Regions from separate parts of the Mesorhizobium sp. M1423 genome, predicted to be linked through region 1. Evidence: predicted binding sites of a transcription regulator. Region 1 holds the regulator's gene; each other region holds the start of a gene.
The links. The regulator PhoB, encoded in region 1, activates phosphate uptake and scavenging genes when phosphate is short. The targets are predictions, from matches to a motif close to TGTCATNNANCTGTCAT.

Region 1 (5,304 bases):
CACAGCCGCCGCAAAGCCAGAAATTCGGTGATGATGGCGCTTTGCGTCGTCGCCGCCGGCATCGGGCTTGCCTGGCTGGCGCTCATTCTCGGTGCACTGGTCTATAAGGGCACAGCCGGGCTTTCGTTCGCGGTCTTCACCGAGATGACGCCACCGCCAGGCGAGGCCGGCGGCCTGCTCAATGCAATCGCGGGCAGCCTGCTGATGACGATCATCGCCGTTGTCGTCGGCACGCCGATCGGCGTGCTGGCGGGAACCTACATGGCCGAATATGGGCGTTTCTCGCGCATCACCACCGTCGTGCGCTTCATCAACGACATCCTGTTGTCAGCGCCGTCGATCATCATCGGCTTGTTCGTCTATGAACTGATGGTGCGGCCAATGGGACATTTCTCGGCCATAGCCGGCGCCGTTGCGCTTGCCATCCTGGTCATTCCGGTGGTCGTGCGCACCACTGAAGACATGCTCAACCTGGTGCCGAACGCGTTGCGTGAAGCCGGCGCCGCGATCGGCGCGCCGCGCTGGGTGGTGATCCGCTCGGTCGCCTACCGCGCCGCATTGTCCGGCATCGTCACCGGCATATTGCTGGCGATAGCACGCATTTCCGGCGAGACGGCGCCGCTGCTCTTCACCGCGCTCAACAACCAGTTCTGGAGCAGCAATATCAACGCGCCGATGGCCAGCCTGCCGGTGACCATCTTCCAGTTCGCTCTCAGCCCTTATGAGGAATGGCAGCAACTGGCGTGGACCGGCGCACTCATAATCACCCTGACGGTTCTGGGCTTGAGCATCCTCGCCCGCAGCCTTACCGGACGCAGAGAGGACAGATGACACAGATGTTGTCCCCGGACATGACGATGACCGAAACGGTCGCCGAGAAGACGAAGATCGAGGTCAAGAACCTCAACTTCTACTACGGCCAGAGCAAGGCGTTGAAGGACATCACCTTGTCGCTGCCCGAGCGCAGCGTCACTGCCTTCATCGGCCCTTCGGGCTGCGGGAAATCGACGCTGCTGCGTGTGTTCAACCGCATCTACGAACTCTACCCGAAGCAGACAGCCGAGGGCCAGGTGCTGCTCGACGGCAAGAACATTCTCGACCGCTCGCAGGATCTCAATCTCCTGAGGACCAAGATCGGCATGGTGTTCCAGAAGCCGACGCCGTTCCCGATGTCGATCTACGAGAACATCGCCTTCGGCGTCAGGCTTTATGAGAATCTCGGCAAGTCCGAAATGGACGGCCGCGTCGAACAAGCGTTGAAGCGGGCCGCGCTGTGGGGCGAGGTCAAGGACAAGCTCAACGCCAGCGGCTTGAGCCTGTCAGGCGGCCAGCAGCAGCGGCTTTGTATTGCCCGCACCGTGGCGGTGAAGCCGGAAGTCATTCTGCTCGATGAGCCGGCTTCGGCACTCGACCCGCTGTCGACCGCCAAGATCGAGGAACTGATCGACGAATTGCAAGCCGACTACACGATCGTCATCGTCACCCACAACATGCAGCAGGCGGCGCGCGTATCGCGCCAGACCGCCTTCATGTATCTGGGTGAACTGGTAGAGTTCGACCGGACCGAGAAGATCTTCACGTCGCCCCGCGAGAAGCGCACGCAGGATTACATCACCGGCCGCTTCGGCTGAGCCGTTCCGATCACGCATATGAGGACAGGACCATGGGCGAACACACAGTCGCTTCTTTCGACGAGGATCTCGAGCAGATCAGCAAGCTGATCCGCGACATGGCCGACCTCGCCGGTTCGATGGTCGGCGGGGCGACCAAGGCCCTGTTGAATTCCGACAACGTGCTGGCGCAACGCGTCGTCTCCGACGACGCCATCATGGATGCGCGTCAACGCGAACTGGACGACCGCGCCATTACCCTGATCGCCAAGCGCCAGCCGATGGCCCACGATCTGCGCCATGTCGTCGGGGCGATCCGCATGGCCGGCGACCTCGAACGCATCGGCGACCTTGCCAAGAATATCGCCAAGCGTGTGAGCGCGGTCGGCCTCAGCGTCACGCCGCGCGACCTATCGCATTCCATCGATGCGATGGCGCAGCTGGTGCTCATCCAGGTGCAGGGCGTCATCGAGGAGTATGCTGCAGGCGATGCAGCCGCGTTGGCCAAGCTGCGCGCCGCCGACGAGCGTATCGACGTCAAATACACGTCGGTGTTCCGCGAGCTGTTGACCTACATGATGGAAGACCCGCGCAACATCACCGCTTGCACGCATCTGCTGTTCTGCGCCAAGAATCTGGAGCGGATCGGCGACCATGTCACCAACATCGCCGAAAATGCGTATTATGTGCTGACCGGCGAGCAATTGCCGGTCAATCGTCCGAAGCAAGACGAAACGACAATGTCCGCACCGGCGACATGATGGGGGTGCCCAGCCGATGATCGCACCACGCATAATGGTGGTGGAGGACGAGGAGCCGTTGGGTGTGCTGCTCCGCTACAATCTCGAATCCGAAGGCTACCAGGTCGAGGTGGTGACACGCGGCGACGAAGCCGAGATCCGTTTGCAGGAGAATGTGCCCGATCTTCTGGTGCTCGACTGGATGATACCAGCGGTTTCCGGCATCGAGCTCTGCCGCCGGTTGCGGGTGCGCCCCGAAACCGAACGGCTGCCGATCATCATGCTGACCGCGCGCGGCGAGGAGAGCGACCGGGTACGCGGTCTTTCGACCGGCGCCGACGACTATCTGGTCAAACCGTTTTCGACACCGGAATTCATGGCCAGGGTCAAGGCGCTGCTGCGCCGCGCCAAGCCGGAAGTGCTGTCCAGCGTGCTGAAGGTCGGCGACATCGTGCTCGATCGCGAATCGCACAGGGTGTATCGCAAGAAGACCGAGATCCGGCTCGGGCCGACCGAATTCCGGTTGCTCGAATTCATGATGCGGCATCCGGGCCGCGTCTTCTCGCGCAGCCAGTTACTCGATAATGTCTGGGGCGAGACGATCTATATCGACGAACGCACCGTCGACGTGCATGTCGGGCGGCTGCGCAAAGCCGTCAACAACGGCCGCATGCCTGATGTCATCCGCACCATCCGCGGTGCCGGCTACGCGATCAGGGAAGATTGACCCGCCCAGTCAGGCTACGTTCTTTCTGACGCCGGGCCTCATTTGCGCGCCCGGCGCGAAAATCTGCTGGTCGACGAAGCTTAACGCCCGCATTGCACAGCCTTCGCGGATCAGCGGCAATTCGTTCGGCTCGGTATCGAAGGAGATCGAGCCCGAATGCTGGCCGCCGGCGGTCTGGGCGATGGCCTTGCGCAAGGCCGGCTCGATCAGATCGAAGGCGGCGGCACTGGCGCCGACCATCGCAACCGGTGCCGGATCGATCAGCGCGAACAGCGAGCCGAGACCGAAACCCAGCGCTTCGCCGGCCTTGCGGTAGGCTTCGCGTTCCGGCCCGTCCTTCTCGCGCGCCCGAACCGCCAGCGCGCGCATGTCGGCGTCGCTGACGTCGGCGACCGGTTGGCTGTCTTCGCTCATCTGCGTGGCGTTGCGCCAGATGGCGTAATTGCCGGCATAGGCCTCGATGCAGCCGCGCCGCCCGCAACGGCAGAGTGCGCCGCCCGGACGATGGATCATGTGGCCAAACTCGCCGCCCGAGGAGTGTGTGCCGGTGAACAGCTCGCCCTTGAGCACCAGCCCCATGCCGATTCCGTGCGAAAGCAGGATGGCGATGAAGTCGTCGCGATAGCGATCCGGATCGCGCCAGCGCAAAGCCACCGCCATCATATTGCAGTCGTTCTCCACCGTGGCCGGGATGCCGAATTCATCTTCCAGCATGTCGGCAAAGTCGATGTCCGTCTGCGGCGTGATCGGCGACCACAGCATGGCGCGTGCAGGGGAGTCGGTAATTCCCTGAATCGCCAAGGCGATGCGGGCGACGCGGCGGACGTCAAGGTCTGGATCCTCCAGCCGGCGCCGGACGATGGCCATGCATTCGCGGATCAGTTCGTCGCGCGGCATGGTCAGCGTGTCCAGCCGGCGCTGTTCCTCGGCGACCACCTGCCCCGCATAGTCGATGATGGCGGCCGACAGGAAATTCAGCGACAACACCACGGTCAGCACCGCCGCCGCTTCCGGATTGAGGGCAAGGCCGACCTGCGGACGACCGCGTTTCAACGAAACGGGTTCGCTTGCCTTGCTCTCGGCGAGGATGCCTTCCCGTATCAGGTCGGAGGAGATCGCCGATATGGTCGAATGGCTGAGGCCGGTGGTTGCGGCGATCTCCGTACGCGATGGCTGGCCGGCCCGGCGCACGGCCGAGATCACCATCGCCCGGTTGCGCCGGCGCAAATCGTCATGGCGGATTCCGACCGACATCGTTTTGCTTTCCTCCCGGTTTGCCGCGGCCGCTCATGAACCGGAAGCCGTCGGTAATGCCGACAAATAGTGTCAGATGAGGCAAATAGTGTCAGATGCAGGTGGCGCTGTCATCGTTTATTCCGAAGCTCGAAAAAACTCGCAGCAACATCAAAATCCATCAGAATCGATGTTGACAGCAGCGGGAGATCGGGCCAGTATTTTTTCGAGGCTCGAAAAAATTAGCGCCTCTAAGCTGGCCTTTGGGGCCAATTGGTCACGCCGTACGCGGCGCAGGGAGGATATGATGAAGAAATTCACGACCGCCATTCTGGCGGGTGTCGCCATGACGCTGGCGCTTGCGTCGGTGGCGCAGGCTAAGGACAAGGTCATCGGCGTTTCCTGGTCGAACTTCCAGGAAGAGCGCTGGAAGACCGACGAAGCCGCAATGAAGGCGGCCATCGAGGCCGCAGGCGACAAGTATATTTCCGCCGACGCACAGTCCAACCCCGGCAAGCAGCTCACCGACGTCGAGAGCCTGATCTCGCAGGGCGCCAACGCACTGATCATCCTGGCGCAGGACGCCTCGGCGATAGGGCCGGCCGTGCAGAAGGCGCTGGACGAAGGTATTCCGGTTGTCGGCTACGACCGGCTGATCGAGAACAAGGACGTCTTTTACCTGACCTTCGACAACAAGGAAGTCGGCCGCATGCAGGCCCGCGACGTGTTCAAGGTGAAGCCGGAAGGCAACTATGTCTTCATCAAGGGCTCGGGCGCCGATCCGAATGCCGATTTCCTTTTTGCCGGTTCGATGGAAGTGCTGAAGGACGCCATCGACAGCGGCAAGATCAAGAATGTCGGCGAGGCCTATACCGACGGCTGGCTGCCGGCCAACGCCCAGAAGAACATGGAACAGTTCCTGACCGCGAACGACAACAAGGTCGATGCGGTGGTCGCCGCTAACGACGGCACTGCCGGCGGCGTCGTCGCCGCA
Region 2 (5,304 bases), 260 kb from region 1:
CGACTTTGGGTCCAGCCGAGTTGAGGCCGGAAAAGCTTTCCCAGACCGTGGTCATGTCGCCAGGTGGAAACCCGTAGAACAGAGATTCCCGCGCGTCGTCATAGGAAACCATCACCGGGTAGCCGCCATAGCCCGAACAGGCGAGGTCGGCCCAGTCGCCGTCGCCTTCCTCCGCCTGGGCATAAGTCACGCAGTCCTTCTCCCAGACGAGATCGGTATAGACGCTGGATATGTCGCCAGCCCGGGCCGCCTGGCAGAAACCGGCGAGGACAAGCAGGATCAAAAGAGCGCGCATGGCGGACAACTCCGTTCGGGCTGCCGCAGCGTACCGTCAAATTCAGCAGCAGCCTAGACGAAGTCAGGCTGCTCACAGTGACCTGGTAAACGGAACGCTATTTCCTCAAGCTTGCCTCGATCAGAAGATCGGCGTTGCGGGCCACCGACTGCGCCGGTCCGCCGGCACCGAACAACTGGCCGCTGATATAGGCTCCCTCGATCAGGAGCAGCAGCCCGTCACCCAGCGTGTCGGCGTCGCCGGCGCCCATCGCCGCCGCCATAGCACGCAGGCGCCGGCGCAATTCCTGCTTGTTGGCCTCGCTCACGACGCGGGCCGGATGGCCGTGTTCGGGATATTCGACCGCGGCATTGGTCATGCCGCAGCCGCGATAGTCGGGCCTTTGCGTGCGCTTGCCGACACGCGTCAGGAAGGCGACGATCTGCGCGCGCGGATCGCCGGGATGGGCATTCACCGCCTCGTCGAAGCGCTCCCAGAATTCGAGGTCATAGTGCCGAAGATAGGATGCGGCCAACTCATCCTTGGACGGAAAGCTGCGGTAGAGGCTTGGCTTGGTGACGCCGGCACGCCGTACGATCTCGTCGACGCCGATCGCCCTGATGCCTTGCCGGTAGAACAGGTCGCGCGCCACCTGGAGAATCCGTTCGGCGGCGCGAGGCAGCGGTGCGCCATTCTCCTTGATCGTTGGTTCAATGCTTTTCATGTCTGGTTTGCCGATTGCCTGGTTGACAATGTTACCGGTCGGTACGTATGTTCCGCACATCTGAAACGTACCGGTCAGTAACATGATAGCTCAATCCCGCCCGTTTGGCCAGCGCTACGCTTTCGTCGTGGTCGCCGTCATCTTCCTCTGCCTGCTGATCGCCGCGGGCCTGCGTTCGGCGCCGGCAGTCATGATGCTGCCGCTGGAGAATAGTTTCGGCTGGCGGCGCGACGTCGTCTCGCTGGCCGCGGCCACCGGCATCTTCCTCTATGGCCTGACTGGGCCGTTTGCCGCGGCGCTGATGGAGCGGATCGGGCTGCGCCGCACCTTGCTTGCCGCGCTGCTGTTGATGTCGGGATCGACCGCGCTCAGCCTGCTGATGACCAAGCCGTGGCATCTGCTCCTCACCTGGGGCGTGTTTTCCGGCATCAGCTCGGGCGCCGTCGCCACCGTGCTCGGCGCCACCATCGTCAACCGCTGGTTCAAGACCAATCGCGGCCTTGTGATGGGACTGATGTCGGCGTCCAGCGCCACCGGGCTGCTGGTCTTCCTGCCGCTGCTCGCCTCGCTCGCCCAGTCTGGCGGCTGGAAGCCGGTCGCCATTGCCATTGCCGTGGCCACCGCCGCCTTGGTGCCGCTGGTTTATATGCTGGTACCGGAGCGTCCGGCCGCGATCGGCATGGTCCGCTATGGCGCCGAGCTCGACGATGTGCCGCCCGCGCCGCCGGCCGCGCAAGGCAATTTCCTCGCGCATACGCTGAGCACGTTGCGCCGCGCCGCCGGTACGCGTGTGTTTTGGTACCTGTTCGCCACCTTCTTCGTTTGCGGCTTCACCACCAACGGGTTGGTCGGCACGCACCTGATCGCCTTTTGCGGCGATATGGGCATCGGCGAAGTGCAGGCCGCGGGCCTGCTCTCGATGATGGGTATCTTCGATCTTATTGGCACGACGCTGTCGGGCTGGCTCACCGACCGTTTCGACCCGCGCAAGCTGCTCGGCATCTATTACGGCATTCGCGGCCTGTCGCTGATCTATCTGCCCTATTCCGGCTTCTCGGCGACCAGCCTGATCATCTTCGCCGTATTTTACGGACTGGACTGGATCGCCACAGTGCCGCCGACGCTGCGGCTTTCCAACGAGGCGTTCGGCGACCGCAGCGGGCCGATCGTCTTCGGCTGGATCGTCGCCGGCCATCAAGTCGGCGCAGCGACAGCGGCCTTTTTCGGTGGCACTATGCGTGAGTTGCAGGGCAATTACGAGCTTGCCTTCCTGATCGCCGGCATGACGGCAATAGCCGCCGCCTGCATCTCGCTGCTGATCAACACCAGCCGCCCGGCGTTCGATCCTGAACCGCAGGCGGCATAGCTTCTCGTTGCAGGAGAGATGCCGTCGGCCAAATTGCCGATCTCCCCCCTCGCGGGGGAGATGCCCGGCAGGGCAGAGGGGGCGCGAAGGTTCGCCAGCCTCCGACTTTACGCAATGTTCTGCCCAAACTCCGCTGCTCCGTCTGATTTCTTTCTGATTTGTACGTCGGCGGGACAGCGCCCCCCTCTGGCCTGCCGGCCATCTCCCCCGCAAGGGACCCGCAAGGGGGGAGATCAGCAGCTTCGCCGCCGAGCGGTCCAGCCTTCCCGCTTGTCGATGTCAGAAAACCTTCATCGTTTCGAAATGTGCCTGAAACATTGAAGCTGGAGCTTGGCGGCGACGTTCAACGCCATCCAGGAGACAGCCATGAACAAGATTTCAATGACGCGGCGCGCTTTCGTCACGTCGGCCAGCGCCGTTGGCCTGGTCGGCGCGTCGGGCCTTGCGCTTCCCTATTACTCGCGCGCCAATCAGCGCCCGGCCTTCACCCATGGCATCCAGTCCGGCGACGTCGACGCCACCAGCGGCATGGTCTGGACGCGCACAGACCGGCCGTCGCGCGTCATGTTCGAAGTGTCGTCTACGGAAAGCTTCGCCAATGCCGTCCGCCTGGCGCCGCTCGATACCTCGCCGGCCAGCGATTACACGGTGAAGCGCCTGCTCACCGATCTCGCCTCCGACCAGGACATCTTCTACCGCATGGTCGCGGCCGATCTTGCCGACATCAACGCCGTTTCCGAGCCGATCGTCGGCCGCTTCCGCACGGCACCTGCCTCGAAGCGCGACATCCGCTTTGCCTGGTCGGGCGACACCGCCGGCCAAGGCTGGGGCATCGACGAGACCGGCATGAAGACCTACGCCACGATCGCCAAGCACACGCCCGATTTCTTCCTGCATTCGGGCGATACGATCTATGCCGATGGTGCGATGAAGGACGAAGTCGATCTGCCCAATGGCGGCAAGTGGAAAAACACGGTGCTGATCGACGAAAAGCGCAAGGTTGCCGAGACGCTGGACGAATACCGGGCGCAGTGGAAATACAACATGATGGACAAGAACGTTCTTGCGCTCAGTGCCATCTGCCCGACTTTCTATCAGTGGGACGACCATGAGGTGCTGAACAACTGGTCGGACTCGAAGGACCTGACCGCCGACGACCGCTACACCGAAAAATCGATCCATGTGCTGGCGGCACGTGCTGCGCGCGCCTTCCACGAGATGACGACGATCCGCTACGAACCGTCGGAGCCGGGCCGCGTCTACCGCAAGATCGCCTATGGGCCGCTGCTCGATGTATTCTTCCTCGACATGCGTTCCTACCGCGGCCCCAACGGTCCCGACATGCAGGAGACGATGACGCCTGAATCGCGCATCCTCGGCGAACAGCAGATCAAGTGGTTGAAGCGTGAGCTGGCAAATTCCAACGCGACGTGGAAAATCATCGCCGCCGATATGCCGCTCGGCCTCGTGGTCTGGAATGACGGTACCAAGAAGGTCGGGGCCGAGGCAGTCAGCAATGGCGACAATGGCCCGGCCAAGGGGCGCGAGCTGGAAATTGCCGACCTTCTTCGCTATATAAAGAACGCGGGCATCAGCAATACCGTTTGGCTCACCGCAGACGTGCATTACACGGCCGCGCATTACTACAATCCGGACAAGGCGCAGTTCCAGGACTTCAATCCGTTCTGGGAATTCGTTTCGGGTCCGATCCATTCAGGCACATTCGGACCGAATGGTTTCGACATGACCTTCGGCCCGGAGCTGAAGTTCATCAAGGCACCGACTGCCGAGCAGGGTCAGAACCTGCCGCCGTCGGCCGGCCTGCAGTTCTTCGGACTTGTCGATATCGATGGCGCTACAGAGCAGCTGACGGTGCGGCTGATGGATCGCGACGACAGCGAACTCTACAAGGTCACGCTCGATCCGGTGCGGTCGGCGTGAGCGACTGCACCATTATCCTCGGGCCAGCCCGAGGGTAGGACGTGTATCAATCGGGATAGCAGACGACGGGAATGTTGGGCCAGACGGCGCTGTCGCATCCGGCATTTTGCTGCCTTTGCTTGAAGGCGGCGCTGACTGGCCCGGTCACCACCGGGTCGACGCCATCGGGAGCATCGACAAAAAGCTGCTCCGCCGACCGCTTGTCGGACGGCAGGGCAGTCCGCGTCTCCTTGAACGACGCGGCCGACTGCGCCGCGCCTGCCGCGAGGAGGACGGCGAGTGCGCTACATGCCAAAATCGGCCGGAGTCTGCTGCCTGCGTCGATCATGAAATTCGAACTGCCCGGACCATGAAAGGTTCCGCCTTGGTTAATAATTCCACTTCACACCAAGACATTTAAGATTTGGTGACTTTATTTGGTGGCTCGCCTCCTCTTTCGCAATTGCGAAAAACCCTGTATGAGCCGCCCAACCGAAAGAGGCAGCGCCTTTTGGCCTGCTGCCTGCAACGCTCCCGAGACCAAAACATGAAAATCCGCAATATCGCGATCATCGCGCACGTCGACCATGGAAAAACCACCCTCGTCGATCAGCTCCTGAAACAATCCGGCTCGTTCCGCGACAACCAGCGCGTCGCCGAGCGCGCCATGGATTCGAACGACCTCGAAAAGGAACGCGGCATCACCATCCTGGCCAAGGCGACCTCGGTCGACTGGAAGGACACCCGCATCAACATCGTCGACACGCCCGGCCACGCCGACTTCGGCGGCGAGGTCGAGCGCATCCTGTCGATGGTGGATTCGGCCATCGTGCTGGTCGACGCCGCCGAGGGGCCGATGCCGCAGACCAAGTTTGTCGTCGGCAAGGCGCTCAAGGTTGGACTGAAGCCGATCGTCGTCATCAACAAGATCGACCGGCCGGATGCCCGCCATGTCGAAGTGGTCAACGAGGTGTTCGACCTTTTTGCAGCACTTGACGCCACCGACGAGCAGCTCGACTT
Region 3 (5,304 bases), on a different contig from region 1:
TTGCGAAGCACAATGAATGTGGCCGTGGTTCAGCGCACCGAATGATTAGTCGGCGCATAATGCGTAGCATGGATGCATCCCGCATCGGGAAAGGAAGGATTTCGTATCGCCGAAATCCTTCCTTGAGACTGCAAGACCTTGCTGCGTGTCAGACCGCGATCTTGCCACCACCTTGCCTGGTGATCGCAACGACCGCCGGCCGCACCGGCATGTCCGGCTTGAAGTCGGGCCAGCGGGTCGACAAATCCTCATAGTAGGACGGACGGCCGAAAGCCTCCCAGTCCTCGCCACCGTCGCCTGGATGCTGGACGGCAACGAAAGCGGTCTGGTCGTCCGGCGCAAACAGGGGACCACACATTTCGGCGCCGATCGGCACGCGGAAGAACAGTTTTGAGGTCGCCCGCGCCGGCCCTTCCGTATCGACCGCCCACAGACCGTCGGTGCGGCCAGTGGCCTTCGGGCCCTGACCGTCGGTGGCGACCCAGAGGCGGCCGGCCGAATCAACCGCGCAATTGTCCGGCATGCCGAACCAGCCATTGGCCGTGGTTGCAGTCGAGAAGGTGGCGCCGACTGCCGCAACCGAGGGATCACCGCATTTCAAGAGCACCTCCCACTTGCCCTTGGTGGCGGCAAAATCGCCGCCGTCCTCGACGATCTCGATGATGTGGCCAAAGGCATTTTCGGCACGCGGGTTGGCGGCGTCGACCTGATCGGCCTTGCGCTTCGAATTGTTGGTCAGCATGACATAGACCTTGCCGTTGGCGGCATTGGGCTGGATGTCTTCAGGGCGGTCCATCTTGGTGGCGCCGAGCAGGTCGGCGGCGCGGCGCGTCTCGATCAGCACGTCGGCCTGGCTGGCAAAGCCGTTCTCCGCCGTCAGCGGTCCTTGGCCGAAGACGATCGGCAGCCATTCGACCGAACCGTCCTCGGCGAACTTGGCGACATGCAAGGTGCCGTCGTCGAGCAAATCCATATTGGCGGCGCGGTCGTCCGGATTGAACTTGCCTGTGGTGACGAACTTATAGACATAGTCGAAGCGCTCGTCGTCGCCGAGGTAGAAGACGACACGGCCATCCTTGGCGACGATCGATTCGGCGCCCTCATGCTTGAAGCGGCCCATTGCGGTGCGCTTCTTCGGCACCGAAGTCGGATCCTGGACGTCGACCTCGACGATCCAGCCAAAGCGGTTCGGCTCGTTCGGCTCTTTGCCGATGTCGAAACGGTCGTAATGCGCTGCCCATTCATAAGCACCTTCGGGAATGCCGAGCCGCTTGTAATTGGCCGCTTCCTTGTGGCCTTGCGGCAGCTCGCCCGAGAAATAGCCGTGGATGTTCTCCTCGGCCATGACATAGGTGCCCCACGGCGTGACGCCGCCGGCACAATTGTTGACGGTGCCGACGACTTTCGTGCCGGTCGGGTCGGCGCTGGTCTTGACGCGGTCGTGGCCGGCGACGGGGCCGGACAGCGCGATCTCGGTGTTGGAGGTGATGCGGCGGTTGAGCTTGCCGTCGCGAACGACCTGCCATTTGCCGGCTTCCTTGCGGATCTCGACAATGGTGCCGCCATGCGCGGCCATCTCGACGTCGACTTGTTCCTTGCTGAGAGGCGCCTGCTTGGCTTTGCCATCGACGATGGTGACGAGGCCCGGAAACATCAGGTGCGGATTGGTGTATTCGTGGTTGACCACCAGCAGGCCGTGCTCGGCCGAGCCGTCGATCGGGATATAACCGACATAGTCATTGTTGTAGCCGAATTGTCTGGCCTGGGCTTCCGCCGACTGTTTTGTCGGATCGAATTCCGGCGAATCGGCGAACAGCGGATCGCCCCAGCGCAGCAGCACGTCGGCGTCATAACCGGGTGCAACGTGATGCTTGTCGTCGATGCCGGCCTCGAGCTCGTCGAAAGCGAAGGCGGAGCCTTCGGCGGCGCGGGCGTTGTCGGCGGTGATCAGCGCCAGCGGGCTGACGGTAGCGGCTATGGCCGAGACGGCAAGCGAGCCCTTGAGGAAGCCGCGGCGCGAGAACCGCGCGGCGATGATCTCACCCATGGTGCGGTTGTCGCTGGGATTGGCTCCTGGCCCATCGTTTTCCTCGAGCAGGCTGGTGCGGAAATGGGCGTCAGGGGTGCGATGTTCGGTCATAGGGCCTGCCTCTGGCTGGATGGATTGCTGGAGCGTTTTGCCTGGCCAATCCGGTATCGCCGGCAGGTCACAGTTTGATGACATGCCGGCTAATTGCCAGCTGCGATTTCGTATCCAACATCGGCCCGCTTGACCGCGACCGGCGCTTCGGAAACAAGAGCTGCGGCAGGCGCGTAAGGACCGCATCGGGAGGAGCAAAAAGTGAGTTTCTGGGGACTTGGGCAGCTCTGCATTTCGACAGTGATCTTCCTGCTGGCGGCGACGGCGGCGAAGCAATGGGGACTGGCGCCGAGCCTCGGCAAGATCGTGCTGACGTTAGCGCTCTATTCGCTCGGCAATCTGATCATGCTGAGGCTGATCCGAGAATTCGGCATGTCGGTGTCGTTCAGCCTGTCAGCGGTGATCCAGCTGGTGTCGGTGAATGTGGTGGCGCTGGTCTTCTTCGGCGAGCGCGTCAATGCCTTGCAGGCGACCGGCATTGTGCTTGCCATCGCAGCTGTGGCGCTGATCACGCTCGGACCCTATCTGCAAAGGCTGTAACTGCGATCGGGCCGATGAAGAAGACCGCAAGCAGACTGCGCAACTGGCTGGAGTTCCCGGTTCTGCTGGCCGGGCTGATCATTGCCGGCGGGCTGTGGGGGTTCGAGGAGCTAATGGAGATGGCGCGGGCCACCACGCCGCATGCCTTCGATACCGAAATCCTGCTTGCCTTCCGCAAGGCCGGCCAACCCGACAATCCGATCGGACCGGCGTGGCTGGAAGGAGCGATGCGCGACATCACCAGCCTCGGCAGCGCCAGCGTGTTGGTGCTGATCACGGCAGCAATGATCGTCTATCTGCTCCTCATCCGCAGGCCAGGCGCGGCGCTTCTCATGTTCATCGCGGTAGCGGGCGGCCAGGTCCTGTCAAGCGTGCTCAAGTTCGATATAGATCGGCCGCGCCCCGATCTGGTCTCGCATCTCGCCGACGTGGCATCACTTTCGTTTCCGAGCGGCCACGCCATGCTGTCGGCGGTGACATATTTGACGCTGGGCAGCATGGCGGCGCGGTTTTTGCCCGGGCGGACAACGAAGATCTATGTGCTCGGGCTGGCGGTGCTGACGACGGTGGTGGTCGGCATCAGCCGCATCTATCTCGGCGTCCACTGGCCCTCCGACGTATTGGCCGGCTGGTGCGCCGGCTTTGCCTGGGCGATGCTGTGCTGGCTTGCGGCCCGGTTCCTGCAGCGATGGCTCGGGCGGGCCGGCGGCACCTGACTCATGTCAGTCGATTTGCGGTCAAATCAGCCTGTTGATCAGGCCATGGCCGCAGCCTGCCAGCAGGAAAACCATCGACAGCAAGGCTGTCGAGGTCGCCAACGCATTGAATATCTTCACCTGCTCATCCTTTTTGAGTCGTTGCCTGTGAAATCGGGATCGCAATGGATGTCCCGCCAAACGATGCCGAAATTGTAGCATGCTAGCGCATCGGCTGGCAAAGAGTGCTGCATGTTTCACATATGCAAGATGATGCTTGAACCATCATAATGAAGGTATTACACGTGATATCGCAGACTCAGACGGGGGTTTTGGCCGATGATCACTGCCGCGCAGATGCGTGCCGCGAGGGCGCTGGCCGGCATCGATCAGAAGACGCTCGCCGAGCGCGCCGGGGTTTCGCTTCCAACCATTCAGCGCATGGAAGCGAGCGACGGCGTGGTCCGGGGCGTGGTCGATACGCTGATGAAGGTCATCCAGGCCCTTGAAGAGGCCGGGGTCGAGCTGATCGGCGACAACCAGGCGAGCGAGCGTGGCGGCAGGGGCGTTCGCCTCAAGCCTGTCACGCCGCAGAACCCGCAAGGCTGACGGTACTGCCGCATCGCCGAAAATCGAAATCGATTTTCGGATAGTCCAATGCGCGGTTCAAAAGTGTTGGAGCGTACCTGTGCGTCGATTTGGACGCACGCCGCTCCAAGTCGCGACGGCGACCGCCGACAGTCCTGCCGACGATCCCGCCGCCTCCTTGGTTTCATGGGGAAGGCACTCGATGGATCAGACCCGGCGGGCAGTGCATCAACCGGCACGGCCGACATTTTCCGAACTGTTCACGCCGAAGCTGGTGACGGTGCTGCGCGAGGGCTATACGCTCGCGCACTTCAAGGCGGATGCCATCGCCGGGCTGACTGTCGCCATCGTGGCGCTGCCGCTGTCGATGGCAATTGCCATTGCTTCAGGCGTGACGCCGGAGCGCGGGCTCTACACCTCGATCATTGGCGGCTTCCTGGTCTCGGCGCTTGGCGGCAGCCGTTTCCAGATCGGCGGCCCGGCCGGCGCCTTCATTGTGCTGGTGGCTGCGACGGTGGCGCGAGTTGGCGTCGACGGCTTGCTGCTGGCGACGATGATGGCCGGCCTGTTCCTGCTTGCCATCGGCTATCTCAGGCTTGGCACCTACATCAAGTTCATCCCCTATCCGGTGACCGTCGGCTTCACCGCCGGCATCGCCGTCATCATCATCTCCGGCCAGATCGTCGAACTCTTCGGGCTGAAGCTCGCCGGCAAGGAACCGGGGCCGCTGGTGCCCAAGCTGATGGCCATCGGCGAGGCGGCCGGAACGATCAACCTCGCCGCAACCGCGGTGGCGGCACTGACCATCATCACCATTGCGCTGTTGAAGCGGTTTCGGCCGAAGTGGCCGGCCATGCTGATTGCCATCGGGCTGGCATCACTCGTCGTGGCATTGCTCGCCATGCCGGCCGAAACGATCGGCACGCGCTTCGGCGGCATCCCGCGCAGCCTGCAATGGCCGGCCTTCCCGCCGCTCAGCCTCGACAGGATAATCGACGTGCTGCCGGACGCCATCGCCTTTGCGCTGCTCGGGGCGATCGAATCGCTGCTGTCGGCCGTCGTCGCTGACGGCATGACCGGAAGGCGGCATCGCTCCAATTGCGAGTTGGTGGCGCAGGGCTTCGCCAATATCGCCTCCGCCTTGTTCGGCGGTATCTGCACCACCGGCACCATTGCCCGCACCGCGACCAATGTACGGGCCGGCGCGCATGGACCGGTCTCAGGCATGATGCACTCGGCCATCCTGCTTGCCCTGATGCTGGTGGCGGCACCGCTGGCCAGCTATATCCCGCTTGCAGCACTTGCCGGCGTGCTGGCGGTGGTGTGCTGGAACATGTTCGA

Region 2: NKG95_RS01060 (alkaline phosphatase D family protein) is a predicted target of PhoB. The motif match lies at 2,642-2,658, and genes of this name have one in related genera.
Region 3: NKG95_RS19630 (PhoX family protein) is a predicted target of PhoB. The motif match lies at 2,207-2,223, and genes of this name have one in related genera.

The regions. Positions count from the first base shown of each region.
Region 1 covers NZ_JAMYKU010000001.1:456,744-462,047, forward strand. Annotated here, with positions in the region: gene pstA (phosphate ABC transporter permease PstA) at 1-831, shown strand, start outside; gene pstB (phosphate ABC transporter ATP-binding protein PstB) at 828-1,631, shown strand; gene phoU (phosphate signaling complex protein PhoU) at 1,664-2,371, shown strand; gene phoB (phosphate regulon transcriptional regulator PhoB) at 2,388-3,077, shown strand; gene NKG95_RS02400 (ROK family protein) at 3,087-4,331, opposite strand; gene xylF (D-xylose ABC transporter substrate-binding protein) at 4,618-5,304, shown strand, end outside.
Region 2 covers NZ_JAMYKU010000001.1:196,199-201,502, forward strand. Annotated here, with positions in the region: gene NKG95_RS01045 (hypothetical protein) at 1-295, opposite strand, end outside; gene NKG95_RS01050 (TetR/AcrR family transcriptional regulator) at 393-998, opposite strand; gene NKG95_RS01055 (MFS transporter) at 1,081-2,364, shown strand; gene NKG95_RS01060 (alkaline phosphatase D family protein) at 2,731-4,305, shown strand; gene NKG95_RS01065 (hypothetical protein) at 4,352-4,633, opposite strand; gene typA (translational GTPase TypA) at 4,832-5,304, shown strand, end outside.
Region 3 covers NZ_JAMYKU010000015.1:93,520-98,823, reverse strand. Annotated here, with positions in the region: gene NKG95_RS19635 (GNAT family N-acetyltransferase) at 1-45, shown strand, start outside; gene NKG95_RS19630 (PhoX family protein) at 149-2,140, opposite strand; gene NKG95_RS19625 (hypothetical protein) at 2,342-2,680, shown strand; gene NKG95_RS19620 (phosphatase PAP2 family protein) at 2,695-3,396, shown strand; gene NKG95_RS19615 (helix-turn-helix domain-containing protein) at 3,715-3,984, shown strand; gene NKG95_RS19610 (SulP family inorganic anion transporter) at 4,166-5,304, shown strand, end outside.